DNA from 2 places in the Murimonas intestini genome. Region 1 is predicted to be linked to the other one. Evidence: predicted binding sites of a transcription regulator. Region 1 holds the regulator's gene; the other holds the start of a gene.

What was found. Region 1 encodes Rex, which represses fermentation and respiration genes when NADH is low (regulators of the CRP and FNR family bind a similar motif). Its sites were predicted from a motif close to ATTGTTAANTANTTAACAAT; they were not measured.
Region 2: the regulator Rex is predicted to act here: its motif matches at 2,177-2,196, upstream of pflB (formate C-acetyltransferase).

The regions. Positions count from the first base shown of each region.
Region 1 covers NZ_JANKBI010000001.1:428,198-432,926, reverse strand. The annotation lists gene NSB28_RS02050 (ABC-F family ATP-binding cassette domain-containing protein) at 1-242, opposite strand, end outside; gene NSB28_RS02045 (aspartate kinase) at 421-1,740, shown strand; gene NSB28_RS02040 (redox-sensing transcriptional repressor Rex) at 1,877-2,524, shown strand; gene NSB28_RS02035 (NAD(P)H-hydrate dehydratase) at 2,607-4,124, shown strand; gene alr (alanine racemase) at 4,142-4,729, shown strand, end outside.
Region 2 covers NZ_JANKBI010000018.1:67,807-72,535, forward strand. The annotation lists gene NSB28_RS20395 (ABC transporter substrate-binding protein) at 1-313, opposite strand, end outside; gene NSB28_RS20400 (LacI family DNA-binding transcriptional regulator) at 588-1,598, opposite strand; gene NSB28_RS20405 (DUF1858 domain-containing protein) at 1,725-1,931, opposite strand; gene pflB (formate C-acetyltransferase) at 2,268-4,331, shown strand; partial or broken gene grcA3 (autonomous glycyl radical cofactor GrcA3) at 4,413-4,673, shown strand; gene pflA (pyruvate formate-lyase-activating protein) at 4,675-4,729, shown strand, end outside.

The sequences.
Region 1 (4,729 bases):
GTATTTCCTGAAGAGACGGCCTCATGCTGGGCCAGATATCCGATGGTCTTTCCTTTTGAGAGAATGACTTCACCGGAGTCCGCCGGCAGCTTATTCATAATAATTTTTAACAGTGTGGATTTTCCGGCTCCGTTTATGCCGACTATGGCTGCTTTTTCCCTGTCTTCTATATGAAATGAGGCGTTTTTTAATATTTCATCTGTGGCAAAAGCCTTACAGATGTTCTGACATGCTAAAATCATGAGTGTTTCACCTGTTCCTTTATCTATAATAGTGCTTCAGAGTTCATTATAACGAAAAATATGATTTTTTCAATTAAAATTTTGGATGGCCCGCATAAATTTTTTCTGGACTATTGAAAAAAAGTGCGATAAGATATTTTTAATTCGCAATATGAGGATTTAGAGGAGGAACTAACTTATGAAAAAAGTAGTGAAGTTTGGCGGAAGCTCACTGGCAAGCGCTGAACAGTTTAAAAAGGTGGGCGATATCATACGTTCAGACGAAGGAAGAAGGTATGTGATCCCTTCCGCACCGGGTAAGCGCTTTTCAAATGATATTAAAGTGACAGATATGCTCTACGACTGTTATGAGACAGCAGTATCCGGCAAAAAATTCGCACAGAAGCTGGAAAAGATAAAAGAACGCTATGAAGAGATCATTAAAGGCCTTGATCTGACCTTGTCACTTGATGATGAGTTTGCCAGGATCCAGGAATCTTTTTTGGCAAAGGCAGGCAAGGACTATGCTGCTTCCCGGGGAGAATATTTAAATGGTATTGTCATGGCGGCATATCTTGGATATGAATTTGTAGATGCCGCGCAGGTCATTTTCTTTGACGAAGAAGGCAATTTTGATGCCGTAAAGACAGATAAAGCGCTTGCAGAGAGGCTGCAGGACGTGGAAAGGGCAGTTGTGCCGGGATTCTACGGTGCCATGGAAAATGGCTGCATAAAGACCTTTTCAAGGGGAGGCTCTGATGTGACAGGGTCCATCGTGGCCAAAGCTATCAGGGCAGACCTCTATGAGAACTGGACAGATGTTTCGGGATTCCTTGTTACTGATCCTCATATTATCGAGAATCCCGAGGTGATTGAGACCATCACTTACCGTGAGCTCAGAGAGCTGTCATACATGGGAGCTACAGTGCTTCATGAGGACGCCATATTCCCGGTCAGGAAAGAAGGCATTCCCATTAATATCCGCAACACGAACGCACCTGATGAAAAAGGGACTCTGATCGTAGAGAGTACCTGCAGGAAGCCTAAATATACGATTACCGGAATTGCCGGCAAGAAGGGTTTTGCATCCATTAATATAGAAAAAGATATGATGAATGCAGAAGTGGGATTTGGAAGAAAGGTTCTGGGAGTCTTTGAGGATAACGGTATTTCCTTTGAACATATGCCTTCAGGCATTGATACTATGACTGTCTACGTACACCAGTCTGAATTTGAAGAGAAGGAACAGAAGGTCCTTGCAGGGATCCACCGAGCTGTCCAGCCTGATTCTATTGATCTGGAGTCAGACCTGGCCCTGATTGCGGTTGTGGGCCGCGGAATGCGGGCTACAAGAGGGACTGCAGGCAGGATATTTTCAGCCCTGGCACATGCAAATATCAATATCAAGATGATAGACCAGGGTTCCAGCGAGCTTAATATTATCATTGGTGTACGCAATGAGGATTTTGAGACAGCAATAAAAGCAATTTACGATATATTCGTGACTACACAGCTTTAATGCTGAATTATAACAGCGCTTTGCGGAACAGTGGAAGGCTAAACTGTTATATAAAAATGTCACCTCAGGCTTAAAATGTTTGACATTAAATTATCATTCTAATATAATGGGTATAGCGAAAGAGGTGATATAATAAATGGAAGAGAAGGAAATCTCTAGGGCCGTCATTAAAAGGCTGCCGAGATATTACCGGTATTTGGGAGAGCTGCTGGAGAGCGGTGTGGAGAGGATTTCTTCAAATGAACTCAGTGAGAGGATGCAGGTGACTGCCTCGCAGATACGTCAGGACCTGAACAATTTCGGAGGCTTCGGCCAGCAGGGATACGGCTATAATGTAAAATTTTTGTATCAGGAAATTGCTAAGATACTTGGTCTTGATAAGACATATAATATGATTATCGTGGGAGCCGGAAATCTGGGGCAGGCCCTGGCAAATTACGTAAAGTTTGAGAAGAGCGGATTCCTGATCAAAAAACTCTTTGATGTGAATCCCAGGCTGCATGGCATGACGGTCAGGGGCATTGAGATACGGCTGATCGATGAGCTGCCCGAATACCTGCAGGAGAATGAGATACATATTGCAGCGCTTACCCTGCCAAAGGCAAATGCCAGAGAGATGGCGGAGCTGCTGGCTGAGAATGGGGTCAAGGCTATCTGGAATTTTGCACATACGGATCTGCACCTGCCGGAGGATGTGATCGTTGAGAACGTGCATCTGTCGGAGAGCCTTATGCAGTTATCTTATAACATCAGCAGATATGAACGCGACCATAATAAGAAATAGAGAACGAAGGTGTACGTATCAGGACAGGGTTCTGTCTTGGTGCGTATATTTGCGTTAGAGAAAGGAAGCAGGAGGTGATAAGGTGAGATACCTTGTGAATTCTGAAGAGATGAAGCGGTGCGACGGAAATACCATAAATGAATTCGGGATGCCTTCCCTTGTACTGATGGAGCGGGCCGCTCTGGCCGTATATGAAGAGCTGGTGAGCGGCGGCTTTGATCTGTCCCGGGTCCTGGTAGTGTGCGGGTCCGGCAATAACGGCGGCGACGGTTTTGCCATTGCCAGGCTTCTCCATCTGAGCGGGAAGAGGGTTGATGTGCTTTTTGCAGGAAAGCCGGAATCTCTTACCGAAGAAACGCAGATACAGAAGAAAATCTGCGAAAATTATGGTGTAAATGTTGGCAGTAACTTGAACATAAGTGAATATACTAGTATAGTAGATGCGCTCTTTGGGGTGGGGCTGTCCAGAAATATAGAAGGAAGGTACGCGGCATTGATCGGGGATATCAACCGGTCGGGCATTCCTGTACTGTCGGTGGATATCCCTTCAGGGATATCAGCTGACAGCGGCCACGTTATGGGTACTGCAGTTAAAGCAGCCAAGACCGTCACCTTTGCTTTTGAAAAAATAGGCCACATTCTGTATCCGGGAAGTGAATACTGCGGAGAGCTGAAGCTTTGCGCCATCGGAATAGATGACCGGGGATTTATGGGGCAGGTTCCCGGGGCTTTTACCTGGGAAGAGTCAGATATACCAAAGCTTCTCCCGGAAAGGAAGGCATATTCCAATAAGGGGACTTACGGACGGGGGCTTTTAGCTGCAGGCAGCAGGGATATGGCAGGCGCTGCCTGTCTTGCCGGCAAGGCAGCGTATAAAACAGGGACAGGTCTTGTGCGCATCTACTCAGAGGACTGCAACCGTCAGATATTACAGACACTCCTGCCTGAAGCGGTGCTGACCTCCTACCGGAAGGGTGAGGAGGGGGCAGCCCTGGCGGATGCGCTGCAGTGGGCAGATGCATGCGCCGTGGGGCCGGGTTTGTCTGTATCCTCTGAAAAACTGGAAATCCTGCAGACGATCATCAGGTCCGGAGATATTCCTGCAGTCCTGGATGCGGATGCGCTGAATCTTCTGAGCGTCCACATGGAGCTGCTAGAGGGACACAGACAGCCTCTTATACTGACACCGCATATTGGAGAGATGGCGAGACTGACAGGGATCAAGAAGGAGGAGCTGATCCTGGACCTGCCTGGATACTGCCATGATTTTGCCAGAAAAAATAATGTGGTCTGTGTCCTTAAGGATGCCAGGACAGTAGTATCAGATGGAAAGAGTATATACATAAATACAAGCGGAAATGACGGCATGGCTGCAGGCGGTTCCGGTGATGTGCTCTGCGGGCTGATACTGGGGCTGCTGGCTCAGGGAATCCCTCCCTTCAGGGCTGCAACAGCCGGGGTGTACCTGCACGGACTCGCCGGGGATGATGCAAGGCGGCGCTGCGGAGCAAGAGGAATGCTTGCAGGCGATATAGCTGAATCAGTGGGGGCGGTCATGTCATGGGATACAGAAGATGGAAGGGCCTCACAAGCAAAATAACAGGAGAACAAAAAGAGATGAAAAAACACAGCAGGGTCTATGCCGCTGTCGACATGGATGCCATAGCAGAGAATTTCAGGCAGATGAGGGAAAATATTAACAGGGATACTAAGATGATCGCAGTGATCAAAACGGACGGTTACGGGCATGGGGCCATACCTATAGCAAGAATGGCAGAGCAGTATGACTACATATGGGGTTATGCGGTGGCCACGGCGGAGGAAGCCCTGGAGATCAAAAAAGCGGGGCTTTTAAAGCCTGTATTGATTTTGGGGTATACTTTTGAAGAAGATTATGCCCGCCTGGTACGCCATCAGATAAGGCCGGTAGTATTTAAGCTCTCCACTGCAGGGAAGCTCTCAGAGGAGGCCTGCAGGCAGAACAAAGTGCTTCCCATCCATCTGGGCCTGGATACAGGGATGAGCAGGATAGGATTTCCTGACACGGCTGAAAGCATCGACATTATACGGAAGATCACTCAGATGCCTGGGATCGTTATCGAAGGGATATTCACCCATTTTGCAAGGGCGGATGAGTCAGACAAGACAAATGCCAGAAAGCAGCTTGTACGTTACCTGGAATTTACAGGAAAGCTGGAAGAGATG
Region 2 (4,729 bases), on a different contig from region 1:
GTTCCTGATATTTTTTTGCAAAAGCCTTAAGAGGCTCATCAATCTCAATCTTCGTGTTCATAAATCTGATAGGCTCACTGGTGGGCGCTGCCTCTTCGCCTGCCGCTTCCGTACTTTCTGCCGCATCCTCTGCTGCTGCCGTATCTCCTGCTGCTGTATCCTCCGCTGCTGCCGTATCATCTTGTGCTGCTGCCTCAGTTGTGTCCGCTTTGGTCTCCTTTTCTGTTTCAGTTGCAGAGCTGCTTCCACATCCTGCCAAAGTCCCCATTACCATAACTCCTGCCAACACCGCTGATAATAATTTCTTTTTCATGCTGTTCACCTCATATTTTTATTCTTACTATATTCTGCGCTGCCCTGTTTGCTTTTGCGCATAAGTTTTATTTACATCTTTGATTTTAATCACCTTATGCGCATAAGTCAATAACTTATGCGCATAAGCTACATTTTTATAACTTTTGTACAATAGACCTTTGACATATTTTCACAATCCAGCACTGTCATTTTTGTGCAAAATATAAAAAAGCAGATAAACCAACATCGATTTATCTGCTTTTTAGAAGCTTTTTCTTCCTTTTCCTGTACTTTTACAGCTTTCGGACACTGTCTCTTACCACGATCTTTACAGGCAGTATCTCGTCCTTCGGATTTTCCTCGCCACGCAGCATCGCCATGAGCTTTTCTACAGCCACTGTGCCCTTTCTGTCAACATCCTGATACACAGTGGTAAGTGCCGGCCGGCATACCTTTGCAAATATATTGTCATCAAATCCTGCTATTGACACATCGCCGGGGACATCCATCCCCCGGGCAAAAAGTTCATTGGTGACCTGCAGTGCGTAATTATCTGAACAGCAGAACATTGCCGTCACCCTCTGGGCAGCTTCATATACTTCGCTCATGCTGACAGCAGTTTCCCCTTCCACAGGTGAAATTATGATCAGGTTCTTTTTATCAAAGACGATCCCTGCTTCTCCCACTGCCTTTTTAAATCCCCTGTAGCGCATATAGTCCACGCCCTCCAGGTTATCACATATAAAGGCAATCTCCCTGTGACCGTTTTCTATCAGGTATTTTGTCATTATATAGCCGCCGCCCTCATCGTCCAGCCCCACGTTCACATAGTCCATGATATCCTTGGGGGCATAGCTGTCTATCAGAACAATGGGCTTTTTATACCTGCCTCTTATTTTCAGGTACTCATCCCTGTTCATTCCTACAGTAATCAGGCCGTCCACATTCCAGCTGGACACGTATCTGATGATCTCGCTTATATCATCAGATACGTACAGCATAAAGAAATAATTATTTTTTCTGACTTCCTTTTCGATTGCCCCGACAAGACTGCCAAAAAACGGGTCGGCAACTATATTCTTATATTTATCCTCATTGCTGAACAGGGCCATACCTATGATTTTAGACCTGTTCTGGGCCAGGTTCCTGGCATTTATATTCGGGGTATAATCATATTCCTCTAAAAGTTTCTGTACCTTTTCCACTGTAGCAAGCGACACCTCGCTCGTCTTGCCGTGGATGACATTAGAAACTGTTGTCGTGCTGATTCCCAGAATATTAGCTAGTTCTTTAATGGTGACCATATCAGTCTGCCCCCTTACCTAAAAAATAAGCTGCCATTCCAGTCTGTGGACTGTACGGCAGCTTTCTTTTGCCCCGGGCGGCATCATATAACACAGCCCCTTCAGACCGGGACTTACTTAATTTTATTAAGCTTCTTTTGTTTCCAGAAATGCATTCACTCTCGCAACCAATACATCCGGCTCTATACCATGAACCATAGCAGCTTCTTCCAGAGATTCCATCTGTGCGCTCGGGCATCCTACGCAGTGCATTCCGCCTGCCACAAGAATTGCCGCCATGTCTGGATCCATATTCAGAATTTCCCCAATTAACATATCCTTTGTTACTTTCATGCTAAAATCCCTCCTTCTTTTCGAGATGGTTCCTATTATAATACTTTTCTTATCCTGATGCAAGGCATTATTCCTACTTTTCCGCCAGTATTTGATACTTTGAGCGTTTGGAAAACCATCCTTTTTTTACCTGTATCGTACATTATTTCCTTATTATTAATTATTATTATCATTTTCGACACTGTACTTAAAAAAAAACAGATTTAGCTATTGACTTGTATACAATGTACATAGTACTATATGAATATGATAAATATTTAACAGGGCTGACCTAATTAATATTTTATCTTTTTATGGGTACAACTAATCACAAGCATTCCTTAGGAGGTTATTGTAATGAGAGAAGAGTGGAAAGGCTTCACCAAGGGCGTATGGGTAAAAGAAATTAACGTCCGCGACTTTATTCAGAAAAACTACACCGTTTATGAAGGAGATGATTCCTTCTTAGTTGGTGCAACAGAAGATACTCAGGCCCTGTGGGCACAGGTTATGGACCTGACCCGTAAAGAGCAGGAAGCCGGCGGAGTACTGGATATGGATACTAAGATCATCTCCACCATCACTTCACACGGCCCTGGATATCTTGATAAATCTAAAGAAAAAATTGTCGGTTTCCAGACTGACAAACCTTTCAAGCGTTCACTTCAGCCTTACGGCGGTATCCGTATGGCAGTAAAAGCCTGCAAGGACAACGGATATGAAGTAGATCCGGAAATCGTAGAATTCTTTGAAAAACACAGAAAGACACATAATGCAGGTGTGTTTGATGCATATACACCGGAAATGCGTGCCTGCCGCTCCAGCCATATCATTACAGGCCTTCCTGACGCTTACGGAAGGGGACGTATCATCGGCGACTACCGCCGTGTAGCCCTCTATGGTGTTGACCGCCTGATCGAGGACAAGAAGGAGCAGAAAGACGGAACACGTACTATTATGTACTCTGATGTAATCCGCAACCGCGAAGAACTGTCCGAACAGATCCGTGCTCTGGAAGAATTAAAGAAACTGGGCGAGATCTACGGCTGTGATATCTCCAAGCCGGCTTCTAACACACAGGAAGCTATCCAGGCTCTCTACTTCGGTTACCTTGCTGCTGTAAAAGAACAGAACGGCGCTGCTATGTCCCTGGGACGTACTTCCACCTTCCTGGATATCTACGCACAGCGTGACCTGGAGAACGGAACATTCACAGAGGAACAGCTTCAGGAGTTCGTAGACCACTTTATCATGAAGCTGCGTCTTGTTAAATTCGCACGTACACCTGAATACAATGACCTGTTCTCAGGAGACCCCACATGGGTAACAGAGTCCATCGGAGGTGTCGGCATCGACGGACGCCCAATGGTCACAAAGATGTCCTTCCGTTATCTGCATACACTTGAGAACCTGGGACCGGCTCCGGAACCGAACCTGACAGTGCTCTGGTCCACAAAGCTTCCGGAGAACTTTAAGAGGTTCTGTGCAGCTATGTCAATCAAAACATCATCTATCCAGTATGAGAATGATGACCTCATGCGTGTAACTCACGGAGATGACTATGCTATCGCCTGCTGCGTATCTTCTATGCGTGTTGGTAAAGAGATGCAGTTCTTCGGGGCACGTGCAAACCTGGCTAAATGCCTTCTGTACTCTATCAACGGCGGTGTGGATGAAATCTCCAAGAAGCAGGTAGGACCTAAGTTCCGTCCGATCACTTCTGAATACCTGGATTATGATGATGTGATGGATCACTATAAGGATATGATGAAATGGCTTGCAAGAGTGTATGTCAACACACTGAACATCATCCACTACATGCACGACAAATACTGCTATGAAAAACTGCAGATGTCTCTCCATGATAAGGAAGTGACACGCTGGTTTGCCACAGGTATCGCCGGTCTTTCCGTAGTAGCTGACTCACTGTCTGCCATTAAATACGCTAAGGTAAAAGCGATCCGTGACGAGAACGGTATTGTTGTAGATTACGAAGTGGAAGGTGATTTCCCGAAATACGGAAACGATGATGACCGTGTTGATGAGATTGCTGCTGAGATCGTACACACCTTTATGGGATATATCAAGGGCAATCACACTTACCGCGGCGGAAGACCTACAACTTCAATCCTTACCATCACATCTAATGTGGTTTACGGAAAGAATACAGGCGCTACTCCTGACGGAAGAAAAGCCGGTGAACCATTTGCACCGGGAGCTAACCCAATGCACGGCCGCGACTCCCACGGAGCTGTTGCTTCTCTGGCATCTGTATCCAAGCTGCCATTCAGGGATGCACAGGACGGTATCTCCAATACCTTCTCCATCATTCCCGGTGCACTTGGCAAGGATGATAAGATCTTTGCAGGCGAACTGGAAGTAGAGCTTGATTTAGGATGCTGTGAAGGAACAATCGAATAGCAGGACATTCCATCCGGGAAATTGTCATAAACTGCTATAGACAGCCGGCCCGTAAATTGATAAGATAAAACTGTAAAGTATAATAAGGAGGATTTGAACATGGAAGCAAACAACGCACAGATCGATAACCTGGTGTCATTATTAGACGGCTATGTAGAAAAAGGCGGTCACCACTTAAACGTAAATGTATTTACAAAAGAGACTCTTTTAGACGCTCAGGCACATCCTGAGAAATATCCTCAGCTGACAATCCGTGTTTCCGGATACGCGGTAAACTTTAATAAATTAACAAAAGAGCAGCAGGACGAGGTTATTTCAAGGACTTTCCACGGCGCAATGTAATATGGAAGGCTATGTACACTCCCAGGAAAGCTTCGGAACCGTAGACGGACCTGGCG